4 regions of the Streptomyces sp. NPDC044719 genome follow, and region 1 is predicted to be linked to each of the others. Evidence: riboswitches for the same ligand, from Rfam matches in the RefSeq annotation. Region 1 holds a riboswitch; each other region holds the start of a gene.

Region 1 (3,440 bases):
CGTCTGCCACAGCCGCTCATAATTCACCCTCGAATGTGACCTACGCGACCGTAGGAAAGGGTTGACGGGCGGTGAGATAAGCCACTCCTAAAGTGTTCGCCAACTCCGGAATAGGCCACCCCTCACGGACGTTGCGGGGTCAGTCGCCACACCCGGAAGCCCGTGATCCGGAAGTGGCTCCACACGGTCCGGAAGGCGAAGTGCCCGCTCGTGTACGGCTGCGGGTCGGTGTAGTCGAAAACGAGCCGCCCGTTGTTCCACCACCGCACCGTCGACCCGTTCGAGACGATCCGGACCCGGTTCGGCTCGCCCGGGACCAGCAGCGGCTCGGTGTAGTCGTGGATCAGGGGACGCACACCGGCCTGGCCCACATAACGCCGCAGCCGGGTCGTGGTGTTGTAGTTGGCGCCGTATCCGGCGTAGTAGGTCGTCAGGTGGTCGTACTCCTCCAGCGCCCCGCCACGTGGCGTGGCGAAGAGGTCGTCCGGGGAGCGGACGTCGGTCGCGTTCCAGAAGTTGTTGAGGTCCGAGACCCGGTCGTTGGCCCCGCCCTCGGAGACGGGCGTGGCGGTGTATTCGAGGACGTACGGTCCCTCGAGGCGCCGTCTGTACCAGACGGTCGCCCCGGCCGGTACGTCGATGTCCAGGACGCCTCGGGAGGCGGTGACGGACCCGCCGTCCTGGAGTTCGGTCGCCCACTGACCGAGTCCGTGGCAGAAGTCGTCGTGGGCGATGAGGCGCCGGTTCCGGGGTGCGGCGTTCGCGCTCTGCATCGGGGCGAGGGCCGCCAGCGCGGCTCCCGCCGTCAGGGCTCCCAACATTCTGCGGGTGGTCGGCACGGAACACAGCTCCTTCAGAAAGCGCTTGCACTCACGACGGGATCACTGTGGCCCAACTGCCGCCCCCTGTCGATCCCTTGAGTGGCGATCCCTTGAGGGTCCATCCCTTGAGTCGATCGGCAGCCGCACACACCGAAGGCCTGACCCGGGGATCGGGGTCCGGCCTTCGGCTGCGTGTCAGGCAGGGGGTGTCGCGGTCGGTCAGCCCACGGAGACGCCGTGCGAGCGCAGGTAGGCGACCGGGTCCACGTCCGAGCCGTAGTCCGGCGAGGTGCGGATCTCGAAGTGCAGGTGCGGTCCGGTCACATTGCCGGTCGCACCGGACAGGCCGACCTGCTGCCCGGCCGTCACGGTCTGGCCGGCCGAGACGGAGAGCTGGGACAGGTGGGCGTACTGCGCGTACTTGCCGTCCTCGAGCTGGATGACGACCTGGTTGCCGTACGCGCCGCCCCAGCCGGCGGAGACGACCGTGCCGGCGCCGACGGCCTTGAGCGAGGTGCCGGTCGGGACGACGAAGTCGACACCGGTGTGATAGCCGCTGGACCACATGCTGCCGGACATGTGGTACGGGGTGCCGACGGCGGCGCCGTCCACCGGGAGGCTGAAGCCGGAGGCCTCGGCGGCCGGCTTGGCGGCGGCCGGCTTCGCGGCGGTGCCGGCCTTCGAGGACGACTCGGCGGCGGACGACTTCTCAGCCGACGCCTTCGGCTTCTCGGCCGCCTTGGGCGCGGACGACTGCGTCTTGGGCGCGCTCGCCGCCTTCTTGCCGATCGAGAGCTTCAGGCCCGGGTGGATCAGCGACGGGTCGGAGCCGACGGCGTCACGGTTGTCGCTGTAGAGCTTCTTCCAGCCGCCGCTGACGTTCTGGTCGTCGGCTATCTTCGCGAGATAGTCGCCGGCCCTCACGGTGTACGTGTGGGCGCCCGTGGCCTTTTCGGCGGCCTTCTTCTCGGCGGCCGGAGCGGACTGGACGGCCTTTTCCGGAGCCGACTGCGGGGTCGCGGCGTGGGCGCCGGTGGCCCCCATGAGCGGAAGGGCGAGGGCGGCGCCACCGGTTCCGGCGACGGCGATGGAGCGGGTGAAACGCTGGGACTTCGGGCGGCGGTGCTTACCCTTCGCGGGCATGGCGAATTCCTCTCCGGCGCCTGCGAGGTGAGCTGTCGGGTGCGGGCTGGAGATGCCCGGCCGCACCGAAGTGCGGCTGAACCCCAAGCCGTTCCGGGAACCGGAACAGGCGTCTTACCTGTGGGTCCCCCGCTCCTGCCATACACGGGTGAGTGTGTGGGGCTCCGGGCGGCGGCAGGATTAGGCGTCCGTCCGGATTGGTGTGGAACGTAAGCGACCAAGACGCAATGGGACAAGCTTGCGGTTGCCTGTGACCGCGTTTCTCTGGACGCATCGGCATATTTACCGTCACCGAGCGTGGATTACCGATCTCCCGGTTTCCTCAATGTCCCTGAATAGCGCGAGAATTACGTGCACATGACGACAACACATCGTCACGAATATGACGATGGTCACGCACCCCGACCACATCTCCTTTACGATCGGGGCACGTTACACCGAAACACCTGAAGCGCCTTATTCGCCTTATCTACCCGATCCGGACAGAACGGCTACTTACGCCTAAGGCGGACGACCGTGGCATCCAGGTCCCCGCGCAGGCCGATTCGCAGCCCGTGATGAGTAAGTACGGCCCCTCGGTGAACTTCGCCCGTTTCGGGGCATTCATACACTGCTGTCGGGTCGAGGCCCCGCAGCCGGAGCGCCGGAACGGGCTCGCCGTAGCGCTGCGCCTGGAGCCAGACGAGGACGACGGTCTCGTCACCGAGGACGTACTGCACCGCGCTCGAGCCGCCCTCCGGCGCCCGCAGCCGGTACAGGTCGCCGCGCTGCACCACGGGCCGGATCTCCTTGTAGAGCTCCACCCAGCCCCGGGCCTCGGCGAGCTCCTCCGGCGTCCACCGCGTGAGGTCGCCGCCCACCCCGAGCACGCCGGCCATGGCACTGACGAACCGGAACCGCAGGGAGCTGGACCGCTGGTTGAGCATGGCGTTCGGGCTGTCGGTGACCCAGGCGGCCATGACCCGGGCCGGATGGATCTGGCTGAAGCCGTGCTGGATGGCGAGCCGGTCGAGCGGGTCGGTGTTGTCGGAGGTCCACACCTGGTCCGTGCGGCCCAGCACCCCGAGGTCGATCCGGCCGCCACCACCCGAGCAGGACTCGAAGGCCACACCGGGGTGCGCCGCCCGCAGCCGGTCCAGCAGGGCGTACAGGGCATGTACGTGGTCGACCCAGAGCCGCTGCGGGTAGGGGTCGTCCGGCCAGCCGGCGTCGGTGAAGCAGCGGTTGAAGTCCCACTTGACGTAGTCGATGGGGGCGCTGGAGAGCAGCCCGTCGAGCTGCTCCCACAGGTACTCCTGGACGTCCTCGCGGGCCAGGTTCAGTACGAGCTGATTGCGGAACTCCGTCCGCTTTCGTCCCGATTGATACTGCACCCAGTCGGGGTGGGCGCGGTACAGGTCGCTGTCCGCGTTGACCATCTCCGGCTCGACCCAGATCCCGAACTGCATACCGAGACCGTGCACATGGTCGGCGAGC
Region 2 (3,440 bases), on a different contig from region 1:
ATGCCGCGGGCGAGGCGCTCGGGGTTGGTGACGAACAGGTCGTCGCCGACGAGCTGGACCTTGTCGCCGAGCTTCTCGGTGATGGTCTTCCAGCCGTCCCAGTCGTCCTCGAACAGCGGGTCCTCGATGGAGACGAGCGGGTACGCGTCGACGAGCTCGGCGTAGTACTCGGTCATCTCGGCGGCTGAGCGCGTCTTGCCCTCGAAGGTGTAGGCGCCGTCCTTGTAGAACTCGGACGCGGCCACGTCGAGGGCGAGGGCGATCTGCTCGCCGGGGGTGTAGCCGGCCTCCTTGATCGCCTCGAGGATGAGGTCGAGGGCCTCGCGGTTGGAGCCGAGGTTCGGGGCGAAGCCGCCCTCGTCGCCGAGGCCGGTGGCCAGGCCCTTGCTCTTCAGGACCTTCTTCAGCGTGTGGTAGACCTCGGCGCCCCAGCGCAGGGCCTCGGAGAAGGACTCCGCGCCGATCGGGGCGATCATGAACTCCTGGATGTCCACGTTGGAGTCGGCGTGCGAGCCGCCGTTCAGGATGTTCATCATCGGCACCGGCAGCAGGTGCGCGTTCGGGCCGCCCAGGTAGCGGAACAGCGGCAGGTCGCTGGCCTCGGAGGCGGCGTGGGCGACGGCGAGGGAGACGCCGAGGATGGCGTTGGCGCCGAGGGAGCCCTTGTTGTCGGTGGCGTCCAGGTCGAACATCGCCTGGTCGATCAGGCGCTGCTCGGTGGCGTCGTAGCCGACGAGCTCCGGGCCGATCTGCTCGATGACCGCGAGGACGGCCTTCTCCACACCCTTGCCGAGGTAACGGTTCGAGTCGCCGTCACGCAGCTCGATGGCCTCGAAGGCGCCCGTGGAGGCGCCGGACGGGACGGCGGCACGACCGGTGCTGCCGTCGTCGAGGCCGACCTCGACCTCGACCGTGGGGTTGCCTCGGGAGTCCAGGATTTCCCGGGCTACGACGACGTCGATGGACGGCACGAGCATCTCCTTCTTATGTGACGCGGGTACGCGGGTCGCGGGGACCCGGCGAGGGCGGGCCGTGGTGGCTCGCGACATGAGCCTAACCGGCTCCGGCCGATCGGCCACCGGGTCGCCCACCCCATGGACAGAACCGAGCGTAAATTGTTTCCGAACGGAACAAAGACGGTTGTGGAAAAGCGGGGCAGAAAAAACCCCGCCCCGGCGCGTACGGGGGAACACGCACCGGGGCGGGGAGCCCGTGGGGACGGGGGCCGCCCCCCGAGGGGGGCGGAGGGCCGCTGCTTACTTCAGGTGCAGCTGCTGGCCCGGGTAGATGAGGTTGGCGTCCGAGACGATGTCCTTGTTCAGCTGGAACAGCTTCTCCCAGCCGCCCTCGACCTTCTCGTCCGACGCGATCGAGCTCAGGGTGTCGCCCTTGACGACCTTGTACTCGCCGTCGCCCTTCTTGACCTTCTTGCCGGTCGGGGTGGTGACGGTCTTCTTGGCGGCCGGGCGGTCCTCGGAGCGCGAGGCCGGCTGCTGGGTCTCGCGGGACTCGGTGCTCTGCTCGCTCTGCTGCGAGGAGCTGCCGGAGTCGTTCGAGGAGGAGCCGCCGCCGTTGTAGCCGGCACTCGACAGGCCCTTGCCGCAGACCGGCCAGGCACCCTTGCCCTGGCCCGCGAGGACCTTCTCGCCGATCTCGATCTGCTGCTCCTTGGTGGCCTGGTCGGCGGTGGCGGCGTACTTGGTGCCGCCGTAGCCGGACCAGGTGGAGGCGGAGAACTGCAGACCGCCGTAGTAGCCGTTGCCGGTGTTGATGGACCAGTTGCCGCCGGCCTCGCACTGGGCGACGGCGTCCCACTCGGAGGCGGTGGCGGCGGAGGCGCCGCCGGCGGCCATCAGCGGGGCGGCGACAGCGGCGCCGGTGACACCGGCGACGGCGATGGCACGGCTGGCCTTGGACGGACGGCGGTGCTTGCCCTTGCTGGAAAACAGCATGGAAGGATCCCCTCACCGACGCCTGCGAGGTGAGCTGTCGGGTTCGGGCCGGTTGAGTTGCCCGGCCGCGCCCCTCCCGGGACACGGCTTCACCCCAAGCCCTTCCGGCGCAACTGGCCGGTCGGGCACCTACCTTGGGTCCCCCGCTCCTGCCTACGGCGCTTGACGCGACGACTGTTCCCGTACGGCCGCTGGCAGGATTCGGCGTTGCGGCAGCCGGGGCTCGTGGTGACGAGCGGTCCCGACCGTAGCCACGCGATCCGCCGAATTTCAAAGACGATCAGGGCTTCTGAGATCTATCTCTCACGGACCCCAAACGGGACATTCACTGCGAAACAGGACGCGAACTCGAGCGGTTTCGGGGCGACTTCCGCCCCCGTTTCCGCACTGCCCGAACAACTACTTCCCGTCCGCTTCGCCCTCTACCGTGAGCTTCTCACCGGGGCGAATGAGGTTCGGGTCGGCACCGACGGCCTTCTTGTTGCCGTCGTAGAGCTCGTGCCATCCGCCGCTGATATCAAGGGAGTCGGCGATGGACCAGAGACTGTCGCCGATACCCACGATGTAGGCACCCTCGGACGAGTCGTCGGAGCCCTCGTCGCCGCGCGAGGCGTGACGGCCCGTGGACTCGCCCGTACGGCCGTTCTCGGGCGTGGGGGTTTCGTCGGCACTGGGACCACGGTGACGGCCGGAGCCGGTGTCGGTCCCGGTCTCGGTGCGCGCCGAAGAGTCTTCGTCCTGCTGGGAGTTGCCGGACTTGTCAGGCTCGGGCGTCGCCGACGGGGAACCTGACTCCTGGTCCCGCGAAAAGGAGTCCTCGGAGTCGGGCGACTTGTCCGAGTTGCCGCTTTCATCCTGCGAGGTCGACGGCGCGTCAGGAGACGGCGAGGCGGACGACGAAGGGGACGAACCGAGAGAGTCGAGCAATCCGTATGATTCCGAAGAATCGGATGAGTCACTCGAGTCGGACGACTTCTTGTCCTGCTCGAGGCCGGAGAGCAGTCCGCAGGTGCGCCAGGCACCGGCTCCCTGCTCGGCGAGGATTCTCTCGGCCACGGCTATCTGCTGGGAACGGCTGGCCAGGTCGGCGCTCGGGGCGTAGTCCAGGCCGCCGTGGCTCTCCCAGTCCTCCTGCGACAACTGCAGGCCGCCGAAGTATCCGTTGCCGCTGTTCTGGCTCCAGGCGCCGCCGGTCTCACAGTCCGCGACCCGGTCCCAGGTCGTGCCGTCGGCAGCGCTGGCGCCGGAGGCTCCGAGGAGCGGGATCGCGATGGCGGAGCCGGTCACTCCTGCCGCGACGAGGAGAGCCGGAGCCTGGCGGGGGCGACGGTGCCGACCGTTCCCGGAGAGCATACGGAGACCTTTCGCGAAGACAGCAGTGACCTGCGCGGCGCAGGTTTGACTGGCTCGCGCTGATGATGGGTGAACGTATAGGCAGACGATCACTTGTCACAAGTTAATGCCGCGTAGATCACGTGAAGATCACAA
Region 3 (3,440 bases), on a different contig from region 1:
GGGCAGATACGTCAGACCGCGGACTCAACTCCACGTACTGCTGGGGTATGACACGGAGGGGCGGCTTCTCCCCCGACCCGTAGGGGTTGCCGGTCAGCCGGCCCGGTGCACCACGGCGTCGCACAGCTCCACGAGGGCCGTCTTGGCGGCGCACTCGGGCAGGGGGGCCAGCGCCGAGCGGGCGTCCTGGGCGTAGCGGACGGTGTCCTTCCGGGCCTGTTCCAGCGCCGGGTGGGCGCGCAGCAGGCGCAGGGCCTCGGCGTGCCGTTCGTCGTCGGTGAGGTCGGAGTCCAGCAGCTCGCACAGGGCGATGTCGTCCGCGAGGCCGAGCCGGGCCGCCCGCTCGCGCAGCCGCAGCACCGGCATCGTGGGGATGCCCTCGCGCAGATCGGTGCCGGGGGTCTTGCCGGACTCGTGGGAGTCGGAGGCGATGTCCAGGACGTCGTCCGCGAGCTGGAAGGCGACGCCGAGCCGCTCGCCGTACTGGGTCAGCACGTCCACGGTCGTCTCGTCGGCGCCGGACATCATCGCGCCGAACCGGCACGACACGGCCACCAGCGAGCCGGTCTTGCCGCCCAGCACGTCCAGGTAGTGCTCGACGGGGTCGCGGCCGTCCTGCGGTCCGGCCGTCTCCAGGATCTGCCCGGTCACCAGCCGTTCGAACGCCTCGGCCTGCACCCGCACCGCCTCCGGGCCGAGGTCGGCCAGGGTGTGCGAGGCACGGGCGAAGAGGAAGTCGCCGGTGAGGACCGCGACGGAGTTGTCCCAGCGGGCGTTCGCGCTCGCGACCCCGCGGCGCACCGTCGCCTCGTCCATCACGTCGTCGTGGTACAGCGTGGCGAGATGGGTCAGTTCCACGACGACGGCCGACGGCACGATCCCGGGCGCGTACGGGTCGCCGAACTGGGCGGAGAGCATCACGAGCAGCGGACGGAACCGCTTGCCGCCGGCCCGCACCAGGTGCTGGGCGGCCTCCGTGATGAAGGGCACCTCACTCTTGGTGGCCTCGAACAAGCCTTCCTCGACAGCCGCCAACCCGGCCTGGACATCGGCTTCCAGAGCCTGGTCCCGCACGCTCAGCCCGAACGGCCCGACGTCGGTCACGAGGGGTCTCCTGTCTGCTGTGTCTGCCGGTGATTACGCGGATTGTCGATAGGTCGCTGCCATCACTCGAGTCAGCGTATCCGGTCACGTTTCGATCACCGCCAGCGCCCATGGTTACAGGCCGGGTGGTATCTGATCACGACCGTTATGTTTTTGATCGGGCCATAAGAACAGACATTTGTCGACTTACCAGCCGATAGTGAGATATTCACGATTTGCCATGACGACTGAGCAAATTACCTTTGACGGTAATTGCCCCACAGGCTTGTGATCAGTGAGTTGAATCACGTTAACCCCTTTGCCGCGCCACCCCGGCATCGACCCGTACCTCCTTCAGCCGAACGCCAGTTGAGCCTTGGCTTCCGCAAAGGATCAAGCGGACCAAACACCCCCGACCAAGGTCAACCGCGCGATATGTGACTCCGGCGCTTGTTCCCGACATGTGCTCTCGCATACGTTCCCGGCCTGTCCGGCGGACGCCGAATCCTGCCGCCGCCCGGACCCCCACACGAACCGACTCACTCACGCAGGGCAGGAGCGGGGGACCCAGGTAAGTCGCCGGTCCGCACAGCGGCACGGCTCGGGGTGAAGCCGCGTACGGCAGTACACCGCCGTACGCGGCCGGGCACCTCCCGGCCCGAACCCGACAGCTCACCTCGCAGGCGCCGGAGAGGAACATCGCCATGGCCGGACGAGGCAAGCACCGTCGCCCCAGAACCAACCCGCTCACCCGAGGTGTCGCGATCGCCGGCACCGGCGGAGCGGCACTGACCCTCCCGCTCCTCGGCGCGACGCACGCGAACGCCGTGGAGCCCCAGGCGGTCAAGCCCGCCAAGTCCCTCACGTACACCGTGACCAAGGGCGACACGCTCTACCGCATCGCGGACAAGTACGACGTCTCGGGCGGCTGGAAGAAGCTCTACAAGGACAACCGCTCCGCCGTCGGCGACGACCCGAAGCTGATCCACCCGGGCCTGAAGCTGAAGGTGTCGACGACCAAGGCGGCCGCCACGAAGGAGGCGGCCAAGTCGTCCGCCGAGCCGGCCGCGAAGCCCGCCGGCGGCGTCGCCAAGGCCACCCCGGCCTCCGCCAAGACCTACGCCGACAACCTCGACGGATGGATCCGTGAGGCGCTGGACATCATGGCGCAGAAGGGCATTCCGGGGTCCTACGACGGCATCCACCGCAACATCATGCGCGAGTCGTCCGGCAACCCCCAGGCGATCAACAACTGGGACTCCAACGCGGCCAAGGGCACCCCGTCCAAGGGCCTGCTCCAGACCATCGACCCGACCTTCCAGGCCTACCACGTGGACGGCACGTCGTGGGATCCGTACGACCCGGTCGCCAACATCACGGCGGCCTGCAACTACGCGGCCGACCGCTACGGCTCGATCGACAACGTCAACGGCCCGTACTGAGCCGACCCGCCCAGCAGTCGCTCGAGGACGACGGCGATGCCGTCGTCCTCGTTCGACAGGGTGATCTCGTCGGCCACGGCCTTGAGTTCGGGATGGGCGTTCGCCATCGCGACGCCGTGGGCCGCCCAGTCGAACATCGGGATGTCGTTGGGCATGTCACCAAAGGCGATGGTGTCCGCCGGCCGCAGCCCCAGATGCTCGGCGGCCAGCGCCAGGCCCGTCGCCTTGGTGACGCCGCACGGCTGGAGCTCGACCGTGCCGGGCCCCGACATCGTCACCGTCGCCAGGGAGCCGACCACCGAACGGGCCGTCGCCGCCAACTCGTCGTCCGTCAGGTAGGGATGGCGCAGCAGCACCTTGCTGATCGGCTCGCCCCACAGATCGTCGCGCCGGTCGACCCGCACGGCCGGCAGGGTCGGGTGCGGCATGAGATAGCCCGGCTCGATGAGTGTGAGCCCGTCGACCCCGTCCTGGTCGACCGCGGCGTACACCTGCCCCACCTCGGCCTCGATCTTGCCGAGCGCGGTCTCCGCCAGTTCCCGGTCCAGGGTGATGGACCACAGCAGCCGGTCCGCGCCGGCGTCGTACACCTGCGCGCCCTGCCCGCACACCGCGAGCCCCGTGCAGCGGAGGTCGTCGAGGAGCGGTCGCACACGTGGCGCCGGCCGGCCCGTCACCACGAGGTGCTGGGCACCGGCCTCCGCCACCCGCGCGAGCACGGCGAGCGACCGGTCGGAGAGGGTGTCGTCGCCGCGCAGCAGCGTTCCGTCCAGGTCGGTGGCGATGAGTGAATATGCGATGGGTGCGGCCATGATCTGAGAATACGGACAGCGCGGCCCTTCGTTTCATCGCGCCGTGGACACCGATTGCCCGGTTGAAGGCCTCTGTACCAGTTGGCAACAACATGGTCCGCTA
Region 4 (3,440 bases), on a different contig from region 1:
GATGTACGCGCGCCAGGCGCGTTGCTCCTCGGGGGTGAGCCAGCGAGTCGTCATGCCGTCAGTGTAGGTTTGTTTCAAACTTGAACCAAGGCCGCCTGGGTGACCTTGTCCAGTCCCGCCGTCCCGACCAGCCGCGGAGCGTCGATGCCTCACCCGTACGTCCTGCTGTCCGCAGCCGTCTCCCTCGACGGCTACCTGGACGACACCGGACCCGACCGCCTGCTCCTGTCGAGCCCGGCCGACTTCGACCGGGTCGACGAGGTCCGGGCCGGCGTCGACGCCATCCTGATCGGCGCCGGCACCATCCGCGCCGACAACCCCCGGCTCCTGGTGAACTCCGAGGAACGCCGGGCCGCCCGCCGGGCCGCCGGGAAACCGGAGTACCCCCTCAAGGTCACCGTCAGCGGCTCCGGCGACCTCGACCCGGACGCCAAGTTCTGGCACACCGGCGGCGAGAAGGTCCTCTACACGACCGACCAGGGCGCCGAGCGCGCCCGGGCCCTCGGCCTCGCCACCGACGTGGTCCCCCTCGGCACCGGCCTCGACTGGCGCCGGCTCCTCACCCACCTGCACGACGTACGGGGCGTACGGCGGCTCATGGTCGAGGGCGGCGGTCTGATCCACACCCAGCTCCTCACCCAGGGCCTGGCCGACGAACTCCAGCTGGTGCTCGCCCCGCTCTTCGTGGGCGATCCGAAGGCACCCCGCCTCTTCGGGCCCGGCGGCTACCAGGGCGGCAGGCTCCGGCTGCTGGAGACGCGGCGCATCGAGGACGTGGTCCTCATGCGCTACGAACCCACCGCCCCGGGCACCGGCCCCCTCCCCACCGCCGCCGACCACCACTGGCTGGCCCTCGCCTGCGAACTGGCGGACCTCTGCCCGCCGTCGGACACGGCGTTCAGCGTGGGCGCGGTGGTGGTCGCGGCCGACGGCACGGAACTGGCCCGCGGCCACTCCCGCGAGGGCGGCGACCCCGTAGCGCACGCCGAGGAGGCGGCCCTGGCGAAGCTCGACCCGTCCGACCCGCGCCTCGCCACCGCCACGGTCTACAGCAGCCTGGAGCCCTGCGCCCGCCGCGCCTCCCGCCCCGCACCCTGCGCCCGGCTGCTCCTCGACGCGGGCGTACGCCGTGTGGTCACGGCCTGGCGTGAGCCGGACACCTTCGTCCAGGGCGCCGACGGCAGCGGAGTCCTGGCGGCCGGCGGGGCGGAGGTCGTCGTCCTCCCAGAGCACGAGCACCGGGCCAAGGCCCCGAACCGCCATCTGCTGTAGCGGGTGGGTGGTCACGAGTGGTCCCGCGGATGGCGTACACTGGAATCACAACGACGCGGGGTGGAGCAGCTCGGTAGCTCGCTGGGCTCATAACCCAGAGGTCGCAGGTTCAAATCCTGTCCCCGCTACTGAAGGCCGAGGGCCGGAATCCGAAAGGGTTCCGGCCCTCGGTGTTTTCCGCTTCTCCACACCCCGATTACTGCCCGTGAGCGAAGCGCGCCGCTCCGCAGAGCAACTGACACACCGTCAATACCCAGCAGTCACTTGCGGAGCGGGTAACTCGCCCGATTTAAGCCGGTCGTGGCAGGTAAGTCCGCACGAAAAAGGTTAATGATCAAGTGGAATCGCTGGAATACGCTCCCCGGGTCTATTAACGTTCGATAACGCAGCGCGGTCGTCCCAGCCGTCACAGAAGGCGGCTCCGTGCGCACGCGCCGAATCCCGAAAGGGAACCGGGGAACCACCACTTGGGGTGAATCGGGCGTAAACCGCCGTGGAAGCACGGTTGGTATACGCGCGTAGGAGACCTTCCTGCTCCGAACCCGTCAGCTAACCCGGTAGGCGAGAAGGAAGGAAAGGAGTACGCCCACGTGGCGTCCAACCGGCCTGCCCCCGCGGCCCCGTTCGCGCAGAACCAGCGCGACACCGAGACTTTCGGCTACGGCGGTCAGCGCACCGACGAGGGCCCGTTCCAGGAGTGGAACCCCACCGAGGAATCCATCCGTCCCGTCCGTGGCCGGCATCGCGTCACCAAGCAGCGCGGCGGAGGTCTCGCCCGCAGCTCCACCGTCCTGGGCGTCGGCGTCATAGCCGCCGTGGGCGCGGGCGGCATGGCCAGCGCCCAGACCGGCAAGCCGCCGGTGTCCATCTCCGTGCCGGACCTGCCCTCGGTGGGTTCCCTCATCTCGGACGACGACACCCCCGCGGGCTCCGCGACTCCGCTGAGCGGCCTCGGCACGACGGCCACGGCGGACACCGAGCAGGGCTCCTCCGACGCCGGCGAGGCGCTGCGCGCCCGGATCATGGCCCAGGTCGAGCACCAGCAGGACCAGATCGACACCAAGGCCGCGCAGGACGCCGCCGACGCCGCAGAGAAGGCGGCCGCCGAAGCCGTCGCCAAGGCGGAGGAGGAAGCCAAGGCCAAGGCCGCCGAGGCCAAGAGGAAGGCGGAGGAGGAGGCCAAGAAGAAGGCCGAGGCCGAGCGGCTCGCCGCCCTCGCCAAGCAGTTCACGCTGCCGACCTCCTCGTACACCATCACCTCCAGCTTCGGCCAGGCCGGCGCCTACTGGTCCTCCGGCTACCACACGGGTCTCGACTTCGCCGCCCCCACGGGCACGCCGATCAAGGCGGTGCACAGCGGCACCATCACCGAGGCGGGCTGGAACGGCTCGTACGGCTACAAGACGGTCCTCACCCTCGATGACGGCACGGAGATCTGGTACGCGCACCAGTCCTCCATCGGCGTCAGCGTCGGCCAGAAGGTCAGCACGGGTGATGTCATCGGCCGCGTCGGCGCCACCGGCAACGTCACCGGTGCCCACCTGCACCTCGAAGTTCACTCCGGCGGTTCCAGCAGCGGGATCGACCCGATGGCGTGGCTGCGGGGCAAGGGCCTGAACCCGTAAGCGCCACAAGCCAGTCGAAGCACCGGCAGCCCTGACGACGCCCCCCCGACGTCAGGGCTGCCGGTTTCCGGCATGTGCGGCGGCCGTTTACACGACTTTTGCGTCTGACCTGGAATGAGCCGCTCCGGCACGGCCGTTGACGAGAGGCATGACTTCTCTTCGCAAGCTCGGCTCCTCCGACCTCGAGATCTTCCCGCTCGCCCTCGGCGGCAACGTCTTCGGCTGGACCGCCGACGAGGCACAGTCCTTCGCCGTCCTCGACGCCTACACCGCCGCCGGCGGCAACTTCGTCGACACCGCCGACGTCTACTCGGCCTGGGTCGACGGCAACCAGGGCGGCGAGTCCGAGACCGTCCTCGGCACGTGGCTTCAGGCGCGCGGCAACCGCGCCGATGTCGTCGTCGCCACGAAGGTCAGCCAGCACCCCGAGTTCCAGGGCCTGTCGGCCGCCAACATCAAAGCCGCCGCGGACGCCTCGCTGCGCCGCCTGCGCACCGACTACATCGACCTCTACTACACCCACTTCGACCGGCCCGACGTGCC

Evidence for each region. A riboswitch is a leader RNA that binds a small molecule or an ion and turns the genes downstream of it on or off. The one in region 1 is predicted to bind cyclic di-AMP.
Region 2: linked by a shared signal. The riboswitch ahead of AC07DF_RS29140 (transglycosylase family protein) and the one ahead of AC07DF_RS34535 (M23 family metallopeptidase) in region 1 are both predicted to bind cyclic di-AMP.
Region 3: linked by a shared signal. The riboswitch ahead of AC07DF_RS01040 (transglycosylase SLT domain-containing protein) and the one ahead of AC07DF_RS34535 (M23 family metallopeptidase) in region 1 are both predicted to bind cyclic di-AMP.
Region 4: linked by a shared signal. The riboswitch ahead of AC07DF_RS11595 (M23 family metallopeptidase) and the one ahead of AC07DF_RS34535 (M23 family metallopeptidase) in region 1 are both predicted to bind cyclic di-AMP.

Annotation. Positions count from the first base shown of each region.
Region 1 covers NZ_JBWKHE010000010.1:46,096-49,535, forward strand. The annotation lists gene AC07DF_RS34530 (DUF6250 domain-containing protein) at 123-839, opposite strand; gene AC07DF_RS34535 (M23 family metallopeptidase) at 1,041-1,964, opposite strand; cyclic di-AMP (ydaO/yuaA leader) riboswitch at 1,967-2,125, opposite strand; gene AC07DF_RS34540 (alpha-galactosidase) at 2,456-3,440, opposite strand, start outside.
Region 2 covers NZ_JBWKHE010000007.1:534,745-538,184, reverse strand. The annotation lists gene eno (phosphopyruvate hydratase) at 1-971, opposite strand, end outside; gene AC07DF_RS29140 (transglycosylase family protein) at 1,257-1,952, opposite strand; cyclic di-AMP (ydaO/yuaA leader) riboswitch at 1,957-2,123, opposite strand; gene AC07DF_RS29135 (transglycosylase family protein) at 2,352-3,305, opposite strand; gene AC07DF_RS29130 (cytochrome P450 family protein) at 3,435-3,440, opposite strand, start outside.
Region 3 covers NZ_JBWKHE010000001.1:220,397-223,836, reverse strand. The annotation lists gene AC07DF_RS01045 (polyprenyl synthetase family protein) at 94-1,104, opposite strand; cyclic di-AMP (ydaO/yuaA leader) riboswitch at 1,614-1,784, shown strand; gene AC07DF_RS01040 (transglycosylase SLT domain-containing protein) at 1,788-2,525, shown strand; gene AC07DF_RS01035 (HAD family hydrolase) at 2,489-3,337, opposite strand.
Region 4 covers NZ_JBWKHE010000003.1:21,133-24,572, reverse strand. The annotation lists gene AC07DF_RS11610 (MarR family winged helix-turn-helix transcriptional regulator) at 1-54, opposite strand, end outside; gene AC07DF_RS11605 (dihydrofolate reductase family protein) at 145-1,272, shown strand; tRNA gene AC07DF_RS11600 (tRNA-Met) at 1,327-1,400, shown strand; cyclic di-AMP (ydaO/yuaA leader) riboswitch at 1,695-1,851, shown strand; gene AC07DF_RS11595 (M23 family metallopeptidase) at 1,863-2,897, shown strand; gene AC07DF_RS11590 (aldo/keto reductase) at 3,046-3,440, shown strand, end outside.